One region of the Azospirillum sp. 11R-A genome, then DNA from elsewhere that is predicted to be linked to it. Evidence: predicted binding sites of a transcription regulator. Region 1 holds the regulator's gene; the other holds the start of a gene.
What was found. The regulator PhoB, encoded in region 1, activates phosphate uptake and scavenging genes when phosphate is short. The targets are predictions, from matches to a motif close to TNTCATAAAACTGTCA.

Region 1 (10,212 bases):
ATACTGCATCCGGAACGTTCCTTATTCGAAATGATCTTTACAGAAACAGCGTCAGCACGCCGGTGTAGCCATAGAGCCGGTTGTGCGACACCTCGCCCGAGGCGAAGAAGCCGGTCAGCGGGATGTCGCCGAAGACCTCGCGGATCATCGACAGCTCGGTATTGGCGGCACCGAACAGGCTGGGGCCGCGGGCGATGCAGCTGACATACACCGCCCCCTTCGGCGTCGCCTTCACCCGTTTCTTGAGGCTGTCCAGCATCCGGCGCATGTCGGCGGCGGCGGTCTCCGCGTCGCGGCGGGTGAACATCACCGTCTGGCCGGTGGTGACCCGTTCGGCGATGGAGAGCCAGCCGGCGCGCGGGTCGATGGCGATCAGGTCGCGCACCAGATAATCCTGGGTGTCGGAGCCGGCGATGGGCAGCCCGGCGCAGATCAGCCCGGCGACCTGCCGCAGGTCGGCGGCAAGCTCCGGCCCGATGTCCTCCTTGAACACGTCGAGCGCCGGGCGGCCGTCGATCTCCAGGATCACGTTGTCGTCGCTGGCGGTGACGGTGCGCGTCGGTCCGATGGGGCGGCAGCCCTGGGTCAGGGCGGTGGCGACCGGCAGCTGCGGCGCGAACAGCACGCCGGACACGCCGCCCTCGGTGACCGGGTCGGCATCCTCCGCCCCGGCGGCGATCTGCGGGAATTCCCCGCGCGAGGCGGTCAGGCCGCCGACCAGGAAGACGCCGGCCTCCTCCGACAAACGGGCGATCAGCCCGGCCATGTCGGCATGGTGCGGATCGACATGGATCAGCGCCAGCGCCGCGCCATGCTTGTCCAGCCAGCCGCCGGCACTGCCGCGCAGCGGCTCCAGCCCGTCGGTCAGGGTGGGGAACAGGCGGAAGCTGTCCTCCGGCAGGCGGGCGGCCATGATCGCCAGCCCCGGCTCGTCGAACAGGGCGGCGCCGTTCGCCATCACGCCGATGCCGGCGGTGCCGACCCAATGGCGGATGCCGGTGACGCCGCGCAGCAGGGTGACGATGCTGGTGGCATGCTCCGCCAGCCCGTCGGTCAGATAGAGGAAGCCCAGGTTGCAGCCGGCGACTGGCCCCAGCCGGTCCAGGCAGGCCTTGACCGTCGGTCCCCACTCCGCCCCGGCGGCGCAGGCGGCGTGAAAGCGGGTGTCGCTGTCCAGGATCGCGTTCATGGGGGTCACGGTCATGGCGGGTCAGCCTCCGGTCTTTTCTGTAGTCTTCTGGATTTGCGGCAGGCTGTCGAGCAGGGCGGTGACGGAGGGCAGGATGCGCTCGACGATCACCGCCACGCCCTGGGCGTTGGGGTGCAGCCCGTCCGGCTGGATCAGCGCCTGCTGCAACGCCACCCCGTCGAGGAAGAAGGGATAGAGCGGCACATCGTAGCTCTTCGCCAGATCCGGGTAGATGGCGTTGAAGCTGTCGGTGTAGGGCTTGCCCAGGCTGGGCGAGGCGAACATGCCGGCCAGCAGGGTCGGCACCTTGCGCTCCTTCAGCGTCTTCAGGATGGCGTCGAGGTTGGCCCTGGCCTGACCGGGGTCGAGCCCGCGCAGCATGTCGTTGGCGCCCAACTCCACAATGGCGGCGTCCGGCTTGTCGGCCAGCGCCCAGTCCAGCCGCGCCCGCCCGCCGGCGGTGGTGTCGCCCGACACGCCGGCGTTGACGACGGTGACGCTGTAGCCTTTCGCCGCCAGCGCCTTTTCCAGCTGGCGGGTGAAGCCCTGCGGTTCCGGCAAGCCGTAGCCGGCGGTCAGGCTGTCGCCCAGCGCCAGCAGCTTCACCGGTTGCGCGGCGACCGCGCGGGTCGGAACGGTCATCGATGCCCCTGCGGCGAAAAGAAAGGCGAGTATGACCGCTGGCGCCACGCCAAAGGCGCCCGTGTTGAAAGCCCGGCGGGTCGTGCCATATGGCGATGGTCCATTCCGCTTGTGCGAGTGTCGCATGTCCAAGGCTCAGTCCCCTGCAACGTCGTCAAATTCCATCGCCCGCTCTTCAAACGAAATCATCGTTGAACTCGACGACGTCCACCTGAAATTGGACAGCGGCGCCGGACCCGTCAACATCCTGCGCGGCGTGAATCTTCAGGTGGCGGCCGGCGAGCGGGTCGGCGTCGTCGGCCCCAGCGGCTCCGGCAAGTCCACCATGATGATGGTGATGGCCGGGCTGGAACGCCCCAGCGGCGGCATCGTCCGCGTCGCCGGCCAGGATCTCCGGAAGCTGGACGAGGACGGCTTGGCGCGCTTCCGCCGCCAGCATGTAGGCATCGTCTTCCAGGCTTTCCATCTGGTGCCGACCATGACGGCGCTGGAGAATGTCGCCATCCCGCTGGAGTTCGCCGGCGTCGCCGACGCCTTCGACCGCGCCCGCGTCGGGCTGGAGCAGGTGGGGCTGGGCCACCGCATCCACCATTATCCCGGCCAGCTGTCGGGCGGCGAGCAGCAGCGCACGGCGCTGGCGCGCGCCTTCGTCACCGAGCCGTCGCTTCTGCTCGCCGACGAGCCGACCGGCAACCTCGACATCGACACCGGCGCCACCATCGTCAAGCTGCTGTTCGATCTGGCCGAGCGGCGCGGCACGACGCTGGTGCTGATCACCCACGACCAGAGCCTCGCCGCGCGCTGCGACCGCACGGTGCGGCTGGCGGACGGGCGGATCGCCGACGACGGGCAGGCGGCCCGGCGCGCGAAGCTTCAGGCGGCGGGGGAGTGAGGGGGATGACCGACCTCCGCCTCGCGCTCCGGCTTGCCCGGCGGGAGCTGCGCACCGGCCTGAAAGGGTTCTGGGTCTTTCTCGCCTGCCTCGCCCTGGGCGTCGCCGCCATCGCCGCGGTGCAGTCGGTGTCGAGCGGGCTGCTCGACGGGCTGGCAAGCGACGGGCGCTCCATCCTCGGCGGCGACGTCGCGTTGCGGCAACTCTACAATCCGCCGGCCGACGAGCAGATGGCGGCGCTGAAGACCGGCGGCCGAGTGTCGACCTCCGCCGAGATGCGGGCGATGGCCCGCGCGGATGACGACGTCCGCTCCTCGCTGGTCGAGCTGAAGGCGGTCGACGATGTCTATCCGCTCTACGGTGCCGTGACGCTGGACGGCGGCGGTGACCTGCGCGACGCGCTGGCGCAGAAGGACGGCCGCTGGGGTGCCGTGGTCGAGGCCAGTCTGGTCGACCGGCTGGGCATCAAGCCCGGCGACACCATCCATGTCGGCGAAGGCGCCTACCGCGTCGCCGCCGTGCTCGACCGCGAGCCGGACCGCGCCTCCTCCAACGCCTTCTCGCTCGGGCCGCGCCTGCTGGTGGCGCTGCCGTCGCTGGCGAACACCGGGTTGCTGCAACCCGGCAGTCTCACCTGGTGGAGCACCAAGGTGGCGCTGCCGCCGGACACCGACCTAAAGGCATGGCAGGAGGGGCTGCGCGCCCGCTTCCCCGACGCGCCGTGGCGAATGCGCGACTACACCAACGCCTCGCCGCAGATCGAACGCTTTATCGACCGCATGACGCTGTTCCTGACGCTGGTCGGGCTGACCGCGCTGCTGGTCGGCGGCGTCGGGGTCGGCAACGCCGTGCGCAGCCATCTCGATTCGCGCGCCCGCACCATCGCCATGATGAAGTGCATCGGCGCGCCCGGCGCCCTGGTCTTCCAGCTCTATCTGGCGCAGATCCTGGCGCTGGCCCTGCTGGGCATCGTCATCGGGCTGGCGCTGGGCGCGGTGGCGCCGCTGGCGCTGGGCCGGCTGCTCGACGGCGTGCTGCCGGTGTCGGCCCACATCGGCGTCTATCCCGGCGCCCTGGCGCTGGCCGCGCTCTATGGCGTGCTGACGGCGCTGACCTTCTCGCTGTGGCCGCTGGGCCGGGCGCGCGAGGTGCCGGCGGGCGCGCTGTTCCGCGACGTGATCGCGCCGGCCGGCGGACGGCCGCGCACGCCCTACACGGTGGCGATGATCGTCTCCGCCCTGGCGCTCGCCGGGCTGGCGGTGCTGACCGCCCACAACAAGATCTTCGCCCTGTGGTTCGTCGGCGGTTCCATCGCCACCTTCCTCGCCTTCCGCGCCGCCGCCGCCCTGGTCACCTGGGGCGCGGCGCGGGTGGGCCAAGGGAAATTTGGTCGAGTCAGGCGTCCGGGCCTGCGGCTGGCGCTCGCCAACCTGCACCGGCCGGGCAACCCGACGGCGGCGGTGGTGCTGTCGCTGGGCCTCGGCCTGACGGTGCTGGTCGCCATCGCGCTGATCCAGGGCAACTTCTCCCGCCGGGTGTCGGAAACCATCCCGCAGGACGCCCCCGCCTTCTTCTTCGTCGACATCCAGCGCGACCAGTTCGATCCCTTGCGCGACCTCGTCACCGCCATCCCCGGCGCCAGCGCCTTCGAGGCGGTGCCGAGCCTGCGCGGCCGGATCGAGCGGGTGAATGGCCAGGATGCCGAAAAGGCGCTGGTCAACCCGGAGCAGGCCTGGATCCTGGCCGGCGACCGCGGCATCACCTATTCGGCGACGCTGCCGAAACACTCTACCGTCACCGCCGGCAGCTGGTGGCCGACCGACTATGCCGGACCGCCGCTGATCTCCATCCACCAGAGCGTCGCCGAGGCCTTCGGCATCGGTCCCGGCGCCACCATGACCGTCAACATCCTGGGCCGCAGCTTCGATGCGAAGGTCGCCAATGTGCGCTCGGCCGATTTCAGCAGCATGGCGATCAACTTCACCATGGTCTTCGCCCCCGGCACGCTGGAAGGGGCGCCGCAGACCTGGGTCGCCACCGTCCGCGCCACGCCGGACGCCGAAACCCAGGTGCAGCGCGCCGTCCTGCAACGCTTCCCCAACATCACCATGGTGCGGGTGAAGGACGCGCTCGACACGGTGGCGGAGATGCTGGGCCACATCGGCACCGCGGTGCGCATCGTCGCCGGCATCACGCTGGCCGCCGGCACGCTGGTGCTGGCCGGTGCGGTCGCCGCCGGCCACCGCCGCCGGGTCTACGACGCGGTGGTGCTGAAGGTGCTGGGGGCCACGCGCGGCGACGTGCTGCGCGCCTTCCTGCTGGAATACGGGCTGCTCGGCCTGCTGACCGCGGTGATCGCCGGCATCATCGGCACGCTGACCGCCTGGGCGGTGCTGAAGTTCCTGATGCATTGGGAATGGAGCTTCCTGCCGTCGGCGGTCATAACCACCGCTTTGCTGAGCACGGCGATCACGCTGGCTTTCGGGTTCTATGGTACTTGGCGGGCTTTGGGCCAGCCTTCGGCGCCATTGCTTCGGAACGAGTGATTCCCGCGTCATGAAGCCGCAGGAAAAACGAATCGTGAAAGCTATTTCATCTGGAAAAACCGCTGCCGATTCCTATTGAACCGCATGGCGGACTCGCCAATATGTCCTGGCACGGGATCACCCTATTCCATCGAGGAAACCAAACCATGGCAGACCCGACCTATAACCGCTTCGCGACCGCAGGCCGCGCGACAGATCGGGGATACTTCGACGAAGGCCTGCGCCAGCACATGCTGCGCGTCTACAACTACATGGGCGCCGGCCTGATCCTGACGGGTCTGGTCGCGGCACTCGTGTCGTCCAGCCCGGCCATGATGGCCACCATCTTCGGCACCCCGCTGAAGTGGGTGGTGATGCTGGCCCCGCTGGCCTTCGTCATGGTGCTGTCCTTCGGCATCCAGCGCCTGTCCTTCGCATCGGCACAGATGATCTTCTGGGCCTATTGCGGCGCGATGGGCCTGTCGATGTCGGCCATCTTCCTGGTCTTCACCGGGGCGTCGATCGCGCTGACCTTCTTCGTCACCGCCGCGACCTTCCTGGCGATGAGCCTCTACGGCTACACCACGAAGGCCGACCTGTCGAAGATGGGCTCGTTCCTGATGATGGGCGTCATCGGTCTGGTGATCGCCGGTCTGGCGAACATCTTCTTCCAGTCGCCGGCCCTGCACTTCGCGATCTCCGCCATCGGCGTGCTGATCTTCACCGGCCTGACCGCCTATGACACCCAGGCGATCAAGGAAAGCTACGCCGAGGGCTACGATCACGAGAGCACCGGCAAGCTGGCCCTGATGGGCGCCCTGACGCTCTATCTCGACTTCATCAACCTGTTCCAGTTCCTGCTGCAGTTCCTGGGCCAGCGCAACAACGACTGAGCCTAAAGACATCCGACCCGAGACGCCTGATCGGACAAGCATCGGATCATGCGCCAGCCGCCCGGAAGCACCCGCTTCCGGGCGGTTTTCTTTTGGACGCGGTCAGTTTTGGGCCCGCTCAGGGCTCGACGGTCAGCGGGTCGCCGACCTTGAGACCCAGCACGCGGTCGGCCCGCCCGCGGTTGACGGCGATCTCCGCCAGCCCGTTGGAGTTCTCGTACCACAGCGGCTCTCCCGGCCCAACGGCGCCGAAGGTACGGGCACGGGCGATGCGGGCGCCACCGGCGGTCAGCACCGCATCGGCGGGCAGGGCGGAGGCCCGCATCCCGGTCATGGCGTTGCCGTAGACATCGACATAGACGATGCGCGGCAGTTCGTCCGGCCAGTCCGGACGGTCGATGGCGGTGGGATCGAGCAGGCTGCGCGCGACGGTCCGGCCGGTCGCGAGGCTGGCGGCGACCGGGGCGAACAGGTCGCGGCCGTGGAAGCTGGCGGACAGCCGGTCCGGGATCCAGTCGATTTTCCAGGCGTTTAACGACGTTGCGCGGCGGGCGGTCATGGCGAAGAGACCGTTGTCGGGACCGACGAACCAGCGCCCGTCGGCCTCCACCATCACTGGCCGCCGGTCGGTGCCGACGCCGGGATCGACGACAGAGAGGAAGACGCTGCCGGCCGGGAAGGCCGGGGCGTAGGCCGCCAGCAGATAGGCGGACAGCTGCGGGTCGAAGGCGGGGGCGTCGGCGAACAGGTCGATGGCCGGCACGCCGGGCGCCTGTTGCGCCAACACCGCCTTCATCTGGCCGGTGTAGGGGCCGGAAAGCCCGAAATCGGTGAAGAGCAGGATCATCGGCGGATATGAGGGCGGCATGGGGGGCAGTCTCACCAATGCTGCGGTGGTCTTGGCCCCCATCCTACCCCCATCCCAACCCTGGGCTTACATCGACTTGGTATCGAGCGCGTAGCCGGCCGACCGCACGGTGCGGATCAGGTCCAGCTCGTCCTCTTCGTTCATCGCCTTGCGCAGGCGGCGGATGTGTACGTCGACCGTACGCGGCTCGACGTACACGTCGTGGCCCCACACCAGATCGAGCAGCTGTTCGCGCGAGAAGACACGGCCGGCATGCTGCATGAAATGGCGCAGCAGGCGGAATTCGGTCGGGCCGAGGTGTACGTCCCGGCCGTTGCGGCGGACGCGGTGGGCAGCCAGATCCATCGTCACGTCGGCGAAGGTCAGCACCTCGTCGGTCATGCCGGGCGAGGCGCGGCGCAGCACGGCGCGCATGCGGGCGACCAGCTCGGTCGGGGAGAAGGGCTTGGTGATATAGTCGTCGGCGCCGGAATTCAGGCCGCGCACCCGGTCGCCTTCCTCGCCGCGGGCGGTCAGCATGATGATCGGGATGTCGCGGGTCTTGGCGTTGCGGCGCAGCTGGCGGCAGACCTCCAGCCCGCTCATCAGCGGCAGCATCCAGTCCAGCAGGACGATGTGCGGCGTCTGTTCGCCGGCGGCCAGCAGGGCCTCCTCGCCGTCGCTGGCGGTGGCGACGCGGAAGCCTTCCTTTTCCAGGTTGTACTTCAGCAGCGTCAGGATGTCGGCCTCGTCCTCGACGATCAGGACGAGCGGCTTCAGGGCCGCATTCATGGTGGCTCCGTTCACAGCGCGCGTCTCGACGTTAACCGGCATGGCACAGCCTTTTCAACAAAGGAGGGAAGAGGGGCGGGCGTCAGGCACACAGAGCGGATCTCAACCATAGCGGCCGGTGATGTAGCCCTGGGTGCGCTCGTCGCGCGGGTTGGTGAAGATTTCCTCGGTGTCGTCGCACTCCACCATCTCGCCCAGATGGAAGAAGGCGGTGCGCTGCGACACGCGGGCGGCCTGCTGCATGTTGTGGGTGACGATGACGATGGTGTAGTTGGCCCGCAGCTCGTCGATCAGCTCCTCGATGTGGGCGGTCGCGATGGGGTCGAGCGCCGAGCAGGGCTCGTCCATCAGGATCACCTCGGGGCTGACGGCGATGGCGCGGGCGATGCACAGCCGCTGCTGCTGGCCGCCGGACAGGCTGGTGCCCGGTTCGCGCAGCCGGTCCTTCACCTCGCCCCACAGCCCGGCACGCTTCAGCGAGGTCTGCACCACCTCGTCCAACTCGTCCCGGCCGGAGGCCAGCCCGTGGATGCGCGGGCCGTAGGCGACATTGTCGTAGATCGACTTCGGGAAGGGGTTCGGCTTCTGGAACACCATGCCGACGCGGGCGCGCAGCTGCACCGCATCGACCGCCTTGCCGTAGACGTCCTCGCCGTCGAGCGCGATCCGCCCCTCGACCCGGCAGCCCTCGATGGTGTCGTTCATCCGGTTCAGACAGCGCAGGAAGGTCGACTTGCCGCAGCCGGACGGGCCGATCAGCGCCAGCACCCGGTTTTCCCGGATGTCGAGGTCGATGCCCTTCAACGCCTGCTTGGCGCCGTAGAACACCTTCACCCCGCGGGCGGTCATCTTGTTGGGCAGCGCGGCGCCGGAGCGTTGACCGGGACGGTCGTCGGCGCGGGGCCGCAGCTTCAGCGGGTTCTGAATGCTCATGACGCTCACCACCGTCTCTCGAAAATCTTGCGCAGGATCACGGCCGCGCCGTTCAGCAGGATCAGGACGCCGAGCAGGATCAGGATCGCCGCCGAGGTGCGCTCGGTGAAGGCCCGCTCCGGGCTGTCGGCCCACATGTAGATCTGGACCGGAAGCACCGTGGCGCTGTCGGTCAGCCCGTGGGGCACGTCGACGATGAAGGCGACCATGCCGATCATCAGCAGCGGCGCCGTCTCGCCCAGCGCGCGGGCCATGCCGATGATGGTGCCGGTCAGGATGCCGGGCATCGCCAGCGGCAGCACATGGTGCAGCACCGTCTGCAACGGCGAGGCGCCGATGCCCAGCGCCGCCTGACGGATCGACGGCGGCACCGCCTTCAGCGCGACGCGGGACGCGATGATGATGACCGGCAGCGTCATCAGCGCCATCACCAGCCCGCCGACCAGCGGGGCGGAGCGCGGCATGCCGAAGAATCCCAGGAACACCGCGAGGCCGAGCAGGCCGAAGATGATCGACGGCACCGCGGCGAGGTTGTTGATGTTCACCTCGATCAGGTCGGTCCAGCGGTTCTTCGGCGCGAACTCCTCCAGATAGACCGCGGCGGCGATGCCGGTCGGCACCGACAGCGCCATGGTCACCAGCAGGGTCAGCAGCGAACCGGCGATGGCGCCGCCGATGCCGGCCTGTTCCGGCTCCCGACTGTCGCCGGCCGTGAACAGGGTGGTGTTGAAGCCCTGCGCCAAGGCGCCGGAGGCCAGCAGCGCGTCGGCGGCGGCGACCTTGGCGTCGCCGATCCCGCGCTCGCTCTCCGGCAGGTCGCGGCGGTAGGCGCCCTTCACCAGCTGGTCGATCTGGTCGTCGGCGCGGACCCAGACGGTCTGCGTCGTGCCGGCCAGCGCCGGGTTCTTTGCCACCATCGCCTCCAGCTCGTAGGGCGCGCCCGACGACAGCAGGTCGTTCAGCACGCGGCGGCCGGCGCGGTCGGTCACCTGGGGGAACTGGGCGTAGAGCGCCCGGCGCAGCAGGGCGGTGTAGTTGCGGTCGGCGACCTCCGCCGGGTCGAGCGTCACCTCCAGCCGGATGCGGGCCTCCAGGAAGGCACTGGCACCCTTGGCGACGATGGATCCCAGCAGCAGCACCAGCATCAGCGCCGCCAGCGCCACCGCGGCGGCGCCGGCCAGCCGGAAGCGGCGCTCCGCCGCATGGCGGGCGCGCAGGCGGCGGGCAAAGGCCTCGCTGCGCAGGCGCGACTTCGGCGCGGTGGAGGAGGCAGGGGCAGGGGCGGAGGAAGGCGTCACGGCCGCCGCGTCCCGCTCGACGAGGTCAGTCATATTTTTCCCGATAGGTCCGGACCACCCGCAGGGCGACCATGTTGAGGCAGAGCGTGACGAGGAACAGCACGAGGCCAAGGCCGAAGGCCGACAGCGTCTTCGGGCTGTCGAACTCCTGGTCGCCGACCAGCAGCGTGGCGATCTGGGTGGTGACGGTGGTCACCGCCT
Region 2 (10,212 bases), on a different contig from region 1:
CTTGAAGGCTTCGCGGCAGCGCTGGGAATAGACGATGACGGCGCGGTCCGGCCGCTTGCCGCCCTCGTCGTTCGGCGTGTAGCTGTCATTGTGGCGCAGGCGACGGTCAGCCGTGTAGTGGTTGACCATCGAATCCATGTTGCCGCCGGTCACCCCCCAGAACAGCCGCGGCTTGCCCAGGATCTTGAACGGCTCCGCACTGCTCCAGTCCGGCTGGGCGATGATGCCGACACGCAGGCCCTGCGATTCCAGAAGCCGACCGATGATCGCCATGCCGAAGCTGGGATGGTCGATATAGGCGTCGCCGGTGACGACGATCACGTCGCACTGGTCCCAGCCCAGCCGGTCCATTTCCGCGCGCGACATCGGCAGGAAGGGCGCCGCCTTGGGGCGCACGCTCCGGTCCGGGCGGTGGGCGAACAGGTTGGGGGCCGCGAGCATCGCGTTCTCCGGGTCTCAATCAACAATGCGGATGGATAAGCCGACAGTCTTACCTTGTCGGCCGACAAATTCCCACCGCTGATAACGCAGCGGAGCAATGGGACATTGTGCGGCGTGGCGCGACAGCTATGTGGGACGCCCCACAGCCGGTGCAAGGGCCGGCCAGGGAGACAGGCCAGGAGGGGCTGACCAGCAGACAGGGCACGGGAGAGGGGCAGGGCGGCGAAGAGTCAGGCCGCAACGCCGCCCGCTTCTCCCGCCCGGCCGTTGCGCCGCGCCACCACCCAGCCGATCACCGCACCAGCCAGCATCACCAGGGCCGCGATCAGGAAGGCGGCGCCCGGATGGGGGAACAGCGGATCGATGCCCACCGAGGCGGAATAGACCGTGCCGAAGAAGACTGGCGACAGGATGCCGGCGACGCTCGCCACGCTCATGTTGGCGCCCTGAAGCTGGCCCTGTTCGGACGAGCCGACCCGCTGCGTCATCAGCGACTGGATGGTCGGCATCGCCAGCCCCCACAGCGCGTTCGGCACGATGGCGAAGGCGAACCAGCCGCCATCCGGCGCCAGCCCCATGCAGGCCAGCCCGACCGCCCCGCCGAACAGGCCGACGATCATCGTGCCGCGGTCGCCCAGCCATTTCACCACGCGTGACACCACCAGCCCCTGCACGAGCATGTCGAGCGCACCGACCATCGACAGCAGAAGCCCCACATCCCACGCACTCCAGCCATAGCGGTGCGCTGCATAAAGCACGAAGACGGCGGGGAAGACCTGGTGGGAGACGTGCAACATGAAATTGACCATCGCCAGACCCGACAGTTCCGGGTGCGAGCGCAGCAGCTGGAACGCTCCGAACGGGTTGGCCCGGCGCCAGGAAAAGGCCATGCGGCTTTCCTGCGGAAGCGATTCCGGCAGCACCGCCAGACCATAGAGGAAGGCAAGCCCGCTGAGCAGGCCGGCACCCCAGAAGGGTGCCCGCGGCGAGATCTCGCCCAGCACTCCGCCCAGCAGCGGTCCGGCGATGAAGCCGGCGCTGAAGGCGGCACCGATCAGGCCATAGGCACGCGCCCGCTGCTCCGGCGGCGTCACGTCGGCCATATAGGCGAAGACCGTGGTGAAGCTGGAGGAGGTGATGCCGGCAACGGCACGGCCGAGCACCAGCCACCACAAATTCGGCGCCACCGCCATCAGCACATAGTCCGCCGCCAGCCCCAGCGCCGACAGCAGGATCACCGGCCGCCGGCCGAAACGGTCCGACAGCGACCCGATCACCGGCGAGGAGAAGAACTGCATCAGCGCCCACAGCGCCACCAGCGCGCCGTTGATGGTGCCGGCCTGCGCATCGGCCCCGGCGAACTCCTCGATGAGCGCCGGCAGCACCGGAATGACGATGCCCATCGCAACGATGTCGAGTGCGGCGGTGACGAGAATGAAGGCTATCGCGGCCTTGCGCGGACGAACGGACGACATGGAAAACCTTTGGAATCAAAAGATGTAAGCGTCCAAAAGGGGCGCGGGCGTGCCCCGGCCGGAATGGGCGGACCGGACGGCATCGCGAAGGTGGGGTGGATCATAGGCTGCATGCGGCCTGTTGTGAAGCGAAATATTTCCGATAGCGGATATGTTTTGCCGGGTGAGCGTGCGCCCCTATTCATCATGAGCCACGACGGACTCCGCACCTGCTCCGGCTGCGGATGGCTGTATTTCATGAAATCGGCTTGTTCACCGTCGCCATCGGTAAAATCATTCATGCACTGCCGCTTCCTCGGCGGCACAGCAGGAGGAAGGTCGCCATGCAGAGGATCAAGCTATCCTTTTGGGGGCTTCTAGCGCTGTTGAGCGTGCTGTGGCTCGCCGCCGACCCCTCGATCCTGCAATGGACCGGCTACTTCGCGTTCCGCGCCGCCATGGTCCAGCACAGTGGCGTGATCGCCATCGGCTGCATGAGCGTCGCCATGATCCTGGCTTTGCGCCCGCGCTGGCCCGAAACATGGTTCGGCGGTCTGGACAAGATGTACTGCCTGCACAAATGGCTGGGCATCGGCGCCCTCGCGTTCGCGGTCGTCCATTGGTTTTGGGCGCAGGGAACGAAATGGGCGGTGGGTTGGGGCTGGCTGGACCGGCCTCGGCGCGGTCCGCGTGCAGCACTAGGTGCAGCATCGGGTGCAACGCCGGACAACCCGGTCGCCCAATCGTTCATGGATCTGCGCGGCATCGCGGAAGCGGTGGGTGAATGGGCATTCTATGCCATTCTGCTGCTGATCGTGCTCGCACTGATCAATAGCTTCCCATACCGGCTGTTCCTTCGGACTCACCGCCTGCTGCCGATCGCCTATCTGGTGCTGGCCTTCCACACCGTCATCCTCACCAAATTCGCTTACTGGACCGCGCCCATCGGCTGGGTTCTCGGAGCGTTGCTCGCCAGCGGCACATGGGCCGCCGTCCTGTCCCTGCTGGGCCGCGTCGGTGCCGGCCGGCGGATTCCGGGCACCATCTGTGCCCTCCACACCTATCCGGGCCTGCGCGTGCTGGAGGCGGAGATCGACGTGCCGCGGGGATGGCCCGGTCACAAGGCGGGCCAGTTCGCCTTTGCCATGTCGGACGCCGCGGAGGGCGCGCATCCCTATACCATTGCCTCCGCCTGGAACGAGGCCGAGCACCGCATCGTCTTCATCATCAAGGAACTGGGGGACCATACGCAGCGCCTGCCGAGCACGCTGCAGGTCGGTCAGGCGGTGACGGTCGAGGGGCCGTACGGCTGTTTCACCTTCGACGACGAATGCCCTCATCAGATCTGGGTTGGCGGCGGTATCGGCGTGACGCCCTTCATCGCCCGCATGAAGTATCTGGCAATGCATCCGGAGCGGCCTCCGCAAGCCATCCACTTCTTCCACACCACACGCGATTATGACGAGGACGCCATCACCAGACTGACCGCCGACGCCGCTGCCGCGGGCGTGTGCCTGCACGTGCTGGTCGATGGCCGCGATGGCCAGCTGACCGGGGAGCGCATCCGCGCAGCCGTCCCAGGATGGCGCGACGCCAGCATCTGGTTCTGCGGCCCGACGGGATTCGGGCAGGCGCTGCGGCAGGATTTTGCGGCTCAAGGAATGCCGGTGGAACAGCGCTTCCACCAGGAGCTTTTCGAAATGCGATGAGCGTCGCAGGGGGAGTGGGGGAAGCCAGACCCTGACGGCGCGTGAACCTGCCGTACAAGAAAGTTGCACTTCAGAATAGAACCCACCGCCCAAGCGGCAAGAAACACATAAGGATGATTATGGAAATTTATAAAACCAGAGAAGCCTCCGCTGCTTCATAGCCTGCCGAATCCTGATCGAGGAAAAAAACAAAAGGCTCCCGCCACCGGATGGCAGCGGGAGCCTTTTGCTTCACTGGGCTTGGCGCAAACGTATCAGCCGAAACGGCCGGTGATGTATTCGGAGGTCTTTTCCTTGGTCGGGTTGGTGAAGATCTCTTCCGTGTTCCCGAACTCGATCAGTTCGCCCAGATACATGAAGGCGGTGAAGTTGGAGATGCGGGCAGCCTGCTGCATGTTGTGGGTCACGATGGCGATGCAGTAGTCGGACCGCAGCTCGTCGATCAGCTCCTCGCACTTGGCGGTGGAGATCGGATCGAGCGCCGAGGTCGGCTCGTCCAGCAGCAGAACCGACGGCTTCACCGCAATGGCTCGGGCGATGCAGAGGCGCTGCTGCTGGCCGCCGGACAGGCTCATGCCGTTCTGGCGCAGCTTGTCCTTCACCTCGTCCCACAATGCTGCGCGGCGCAGCGAGAATTCAATCCGCTCGTCCATATCGGCGCGGGACAGCTTCTCGTACAGCTTCACGCCGAAGGCGATGTTGTCGTAGATCGACATCGGGAACGGCGTCGGCTTCTGGAACACCATGCCGACGCGGGCACGCAGCAGGTTCAGGTCCTGCTTGGGCGACAGGATGTTGACGCCGTCCAGCATGACCTCGCCGGTGGCGACCTGCTTGGGATAGAGGTCGTACATCCGGTTCAGGATGCGCAGCAGGGTCGACTTGCCGCAGCCCGACGGGCCGATGAAGGCGGTGACCTGACGGTCGTAGAGCGGCAGCGAGATGCTCTTCAGCGCGCGATAGCCGTCATAGAAGAAGTCCAGGTTGCGGACGGTGATCTTCTCGGGCAGGCCGGCACCGGCGATGGCACGGTCGGCGGCGGCTCCGGCCATCATGCCGGGGGGCATCGGGTGGCTGCCGTGGGCGTGGCTGTTGGCGTCCATGTGGGTCATCGTCATGGTTACTTTCTCGTCGTGCCGAGACCGGCCAGCAGCCGGGCGCCGATGTTGAGGAGCAGGATGGCGACCGTGATCAGCAGCGCTCCGCCCCAGGCCAGCTGGCGCCAGTCCTCATAGGGCGACATCGCGTACTGGAATATGACCACCGGCAGGTTGGCCATCGGCGCGTTCATGTCCGCGCTCCAGAACTGGTTGTTCAGGGCGGTGAACAGCAGCGGTGCGGTTTCGCCGCTGATGCGGGCAACGGCCAGCAGCACACCGGTGATCATACCGTTGCGGGCGGCGCGGTAGGCCACCATGGTGATGACCTTCCACTGCGGAGCGCCGAGCGCGGCGGCGGCCTCGCGCAGGCTGTTGGGCACCAGCTTCAGCATGTCCTCGGTCGTGCGGACGACGACCGGGATGACCAGCACCGCCAGCGCCATGGCGCCGGCCCAGGCCGAGAAATGGCCCATGCGGATCACCAGCACCTCGTAGACGAACAGGCCTACCATGATCGACGGCGCGCTCAGCAGCACGTCGTTGATGAAGCGGACCACCTCGGCCAGCTTGGTACCGCGGCCGAACTCCGCCAGATAGGTGCCGGCCAGCACGCCGACCGGCGTTCCGACCAGGGTGGCGACCGACGTCATGACGACGCTGCCGAAGATGGCGTTCAACAGGCCGCCCTCGCCGCCCGGCGGCGGGGTGTTCTCGGTGAACAGGCTGAGGTTGATGGCCGACAGCCCGTTGTAGAGCAGCGTCCACAGGATGGCGACCAGCCAGAACAGGCCGAAGCCGGCGGCTCCGAGCGCCAGGGACAGCGCCAGCTTGTTGGCGATGCGCCGGCGGTGATAGAGCCCGCCGATGGGCGTCGCCAGCGTCGCGGAATTGGACATCGTCATGGGCCTCAGACTCCGGCCTTGCGCTGCAGGCGCAGCAGCATCAGCTTGGCGATCGACAGGACGGCGAAGGTGATCAGGAACAGGATCAGACCGAGCGCCACCAGCGACGAGGTGTAGACGTCGCCCACCGCCTCGGTGAACTCGTTGGCGATGGAGGCCGAGATCGTCGTGCCCGGTGCCATGATCGAGGAGCTGATGCGGTGCGCGTTGCCGATGACGAAGGTCACCGCCATCGTCTCGCCCAGCGCGCGGCCCAGCCCCAGCATCACGCCGCCGACGACGCCGGTGCGGGTGTAGGGCAGCACCACGTTCCACACCACCTCCCAGGTGGTGGCCCCCAGCCCGTAGGCGGATTCACGCACCATCGGCGGCACCGTCTCGAAGACGTCGCGGGTGATGGAGGTGATGAAGGGCAGAACCATGATGCCCAGGATCAGGCCGGCGGTCAGGATGCCGATGCCGTAGGGCGGGCCCATGAACAGGTTGCCGATGCCGGGGATCTGGCCCAGCGTATTGATCAGGAAGGGCTGGATGGTCGACTGCATGAAGGGGGCGAAGACGAACAGGCCCCAGATGCCGTAGATGATGCTGGGGATGCCGGCGAGCAGCTCGATGGCGACGCCGAGCGGGCGCTTCAGCCAGGCGGGGCACATCTCGGTGATGAACAGGGCGATGCCGAAGCTGACGGGGATGCCGACAGCCATGGCGATGACCGACGTTATCAGCGTGCCGTAAATGGGGGCGAGCGCGCCGAATTCCTCCGACACCGGGTTCCAGACTTCGGTTGCGACGAATCCGAAGCCGAACGCGCGGAGTGCCGGCAGCGCGCCGTCGATCAGGGAAACCGTGACGCCGCCCAGGATCAGCAGGACGAGCAGCGCGAATGCGAGGGTGGCGTTGCGGAAAGCCGCATCCTGCAGGCGCTGGCGGCGGGCCCGGCGGGCGGTGGAGGCGTGTGCGTCGGTCAAGGTCAGCGCGATCTCGGTCATGGCCGCTCCGTGAGGCGTGCGGGGGGGACGGCGCAATTTCCGTCCCCTCCGGCGATCATGCCCTCGGGCGAGCCGGCCGGCGGCCCGCCCGAGGTCGGTTGGCCGTCGTTACTTGGCCGACGCGGTCCAGACCGGCTTGCCGTCGGCCTGGATGGTCTGCGACCAGGTCTTCTGGACCAGCGACACCACGGCTTCCGGCATCGGGACATAGTCCAGATCGGTGGCCATCTTGCCGCCGTTCTTGTAGGCCCAGTCGAAGAACTTCAGCGCTTCGGCCGAAGACGCCACGTCCTGCGGGGCCTTGTACATCAGGATGAAGCTGGCGCCGGTGATCGGCCAGCTGTCAGCACCCGGCTCGTCGGTCAGCAGGACGTAGTAGCCCCTGGCATTGGCCCAGTCGGCGTTGGCGGCGGCAGCCTGGAAGGCCTCGATCTTCGGGGAGACGGTCTTGCCGTCCTTGTTCTGCAGGTCGAGGTGGGTGATGTTGTTCTGCTTGGCGTAGGCGTATTCGACGTAGCCGATCGAGCCGTCCGTCTGCTTGACCATGTTGGCCACGCCTTCGTTGCCCTTGGCGCCGATGCCGGCCGGCCACTGGACGGAGGTGTTGGCGCCGATCTGGGTCTTGAACTTCGGGCTGGTCTTCGACAGGTAGTCGGTGAACAGGAAGTTGGTGCCCGACCCGTCAGAGCGGTAGACCGGGGCGATGGCGGTGTTCGGCAGGTTGACGTTGGGGTTCAGCGCCTTGATCTGCGCGTCGTTCCACTTGGTGATCTCGCCCATGTAGATGTTGGCGAGAACGGTGCCCGACAGCTTGACCTCGCCGGCCTTGATGCCCTTCAGGTTCACGACCGGAACCACGCCGCCCATGATCATCGGGAACTGGATCAGACCGGCCTGCTCCAGCTCTTCCGGCTTCAGCGGCATGTCCGACGCGCCGAAGGTGACCGTCTTGGCCTTGATCTGCTTGATGCCGCCGCCCGAACCGATCGACTGGTAGTTCAGGCCCGTGCCCGTCTCCTTCTTGTAGGCGTCGGCCCACTTGGCATAGATCGGATACGGGAAGGTGGCGCCGGCGCCGGAGATGTCGGCGGCCGAAGCGACCGAAATCGGGGCGACCGACACGGACAGGACGGCCAGGGCACCGAAGGCAGCGCAGCGAACGAACGCCGAGGTCATGGTTTTCACGGCTAAACTCCCGATAGGTTTGGACGGTTTGGTTGGGTTCTTCGGAAAAGCCCGGCCTTGGCCGGATGTCGTAACCCGCCTTCTTCGTCGCGGTGACCATAGCCGCCGCCGGTGACGGGTTTGTTTTGTTTACGTGTCAGTTTTATGAAACCGACCCGTTCGCGACCGGGAACGCGGAGTCCTGGGAAGGCTCATCGCGCGGCCCGGATTTCCTGGAGGAACAGATGCACGGCGGAGCCGAGGCTGGTCGCCTCGTGCGACAGGCCTTCCGCCACCAGCAGCACGTCGCCGGCTTGAGCGCGCACCTTGGCCGCGGCCTCGGAAAGGCCGGCGACATGGTCCGACGCCGCCTGGGTGCCGACCGCCACGCGGTGGGAGCTGTCGACGATGCTCGACGTGATGGTCGCCTGCTCCTCCACCGCCGCGGCGATGGCCGAGGCGTTGGATTCGATGCGCTGGACGCTGCCGGCCATGGCCGCCACCACCTCCGCCGTCTCGCGGCTGGCGGCCTGGGTCGCGGCGATCTGGCGGGCGATCTCGGCGGTGGCCTGGGCGGTCTGGCCGGCAAGGGCCTTCACCTCTCCGGCGACCACGGCGAAACCGCGGCCCATCTCCCCTGCCCGCGCCGCCTCGATGGTGGCGTTCAGCGCCAGCAGGTTGGTCTGGCCGGCGATCTCGTCGATCAGCCCGACGACGGTGCCGATCTCTCCCGCCGTGCTCGACAGGTCGGCGACGGTGGCCTTCACCTGCTCGGCGCCTGCGGCGGTGTCGCCGATGATGCGGGCCGATTCGCCGGTGCGCTTGCTGATCTCGGCGATGGACTGGGAGATTTCCGAGGCGGCGGTCGCCACCTGCTGGATCCCCGCCGCCATCTCGCCGGACAGTTGCATCGCGGCATCGGCGCGGTCGTTGGCGTTGGCGGCGATGTCGGTCAGCGAGCGGGCGCGGGCGGCCATCTGGCGCGCGGCCTCGGCCAGCGTCTCGACGCTGCTCAGCACGTTGCGTTCGAACTGGTCGGCGATCTCCAGCATGCTGGTGCGGCGGGCCGACGCGGCGTTGCGGCGCTCGATCTCCACCTTCTCGTGCGCCTCTTCCATGGCGCGGGCGTTGGCGATGAAGACGAACAGCGCGCGGGCCATGTCGGTGATCTCGTCATTGCCGTCGGCCTTCTGCTCCACCGTCAGGTCGCCGTCGGCAACCCGGCGCATGGCATCGGCGAGCGTCTCCATCCGGCCGACGACGCGGCGGCCGACATAGAGCGAGACGATCAGACCGGCCAGCAGCACGCCGGCGGTCGCCAGCAGGATTTGAACCTGATTGGTGCGCTCCAGCGCCTCGTGGGCGGCGGCGGCCCCGTCGGCGGTCGCCCTTTCCGCAGCCTGGACCAGCCCGTCGACCATGGCGGTCAGGGCGGCGCCGGTGCTGCGGTTGCTGTCGATCAGCGTGGCATTCTCGGCATAGGCCGCCAGTTCGCCGGTCCGCAGCGCCAGGATGCCGTCGTTGCCGAAGCCGAGAGCCAGCAGCCGCTCCGCCAGCCGGCGCACCTCGGCCCCCAGATCGTCGCCGGAGGCGGTCAAGGTGCCGCGGATCGTTGCCGCCAGCGGGTCCAGCATGCGGCGGGCGGCAGCCAGACGGGCCGGCGTCTCGGCGTTGCCGGCTTCCGCCAGCTTGCCGGCCAGCAAATTGGCGTCGGCCATCAGGCCGCTCAGCACGGTGTAGCGCTGCTGCGCCGCCGGGACCGTGTTTGTGGACAGATCCTGCATCCGCTCGGCGATCGCGTTGCCGGCCTCGGCGATGCGGCCACGCGAATTCAGCATCAGCGGCAGCATGCGGGCGTTGGCATCGCGGTCCAGCCGGACGATGTCGTCGACGCTGGCGTTCAGCGACTCGGTCAGCTTCTGCCCTTCCGCTTCCGGAATGCCGGGGGTGAGCTGGCGGACGCGGCGGGTGTAGACGCTGGCATCGCCGTCGCCGAAGGCGGCAAGCTCGTTGATCGTCGCAACGACCGGAGCCGCCGCCTCGCTTTTCGCCAACGGACGCAGCGCGCCCTGAAGGTCGGACAGGGCGGAGTCGAAGTCGGTGGACAGCGACATCACCTTGGACCGGTTGGTCTCAAAGGCGCCGATCAGCAGCGATTTGGCAAGGGCCGCCTCGGCACCGCGCAGTTGGAACAGCGGGATCACCGTCTGCCCCAGCTCGGCGCCGATCACCGCGGAGGATTCGGAGGTCGCCTGCACCATCGCGGAAATCGCCTGGGCCAGCTGCTCTCGCGAGGCCTGCATGTCCGGCTTCAGCGCAGCGAGCAGCCGGGCGTGGGCATCGCTCAACTCCGCCAGCCGGCCGCTGCGCTGTTCCTGCAAGGTCAGCCGCCGGCCGGTCGCCGTCTCCAGCGCATCGATGGTGCCCAGCAGCGAGCGCGCGGTGCCGGTCAG

Region 2: pstS (phosphate ABC transporter substrate-binding protein PstS) is a predicted target of PhoB. The motif match lies at 7,915-7,930, and genes of this name have one in related genera.

The regions. Positions count from the first base shown of each region.
Region 1 covers NZ_JBCEBL010000006.1:163,626-173,837, forward strand. The annotation lists gene VH569_RS11605 (NADP(H)-dependent aldo-keto reductase) at 1-9, opposite strand, end outside; gene VH569_RS11610 (FIST signal transduction protein) at 38-1,204, opposite strand; gene VH569_RS11615 (arylesterase) at 1,211-1,831, opposite strand; gene VH569_RS11620 (ABC transporter ATP-binding protein) at 1,956-2,723, shown strand; gene VH569_RS11625 (ABC transporter permease) at 2,729-5,269, shown strand; gene VH569_RS11630 (Bax inhibitor-1/YccA family protein) at 5,416-6,141, shown strand; gene VH569_RS11635 (SAM hydrolase/SAM-dependent halogenase family protein) at 6,260-6,988, opposite strand; gene phoB (phosphate regulon transcriptional regulator PhoB) at 7,076-7,780, opposite strand; gene pstB (phosphate ABC transporter ATP-binding protein PstB) at 7,883-8,713, opposite strand; gene pstA (phosphate ABC transporter permease PstA) at 8,719-10,044, opposite strand; gene pstC (phosphate ABC transporter permease subunit PstC) at 10,037-10,212, opposite strand, start outside.
Region 2 covers NZ_JBCEBL010000016.1:142,557-152,768, forward strand. The annotation lists gene VH569_RS21110 (YgiQ family radical SAM protein) at 1-441, opposite strand, end outside; gene VH569_RS21115 (TCR/Tet family MFS transporter) at 672-1,916, opposite strand; gene VH569_RS21120 (ferredoxin reductase family protein) at 2,165-3,604, shown strand; gene pstB (phosphate ABC transporter ATP-binding protein PstB) at 3,859-4,656, opposite strand; gene pstA (phosphate ABC transporter permease PstA) at 4,725-5,606, opposite strand; gene pstC (phosphate ABC transporter permease subunit PstC) at 5,612-6,595, opposite strand; gene pstS (phosphate ABC transporter substrate-binding protein PstS) at 6,704-7,771, opposite strand; gene VH569_RS21145 (methyl-accepting chemotaxis protein) at 7,972-10,212, opposite strand, start outside.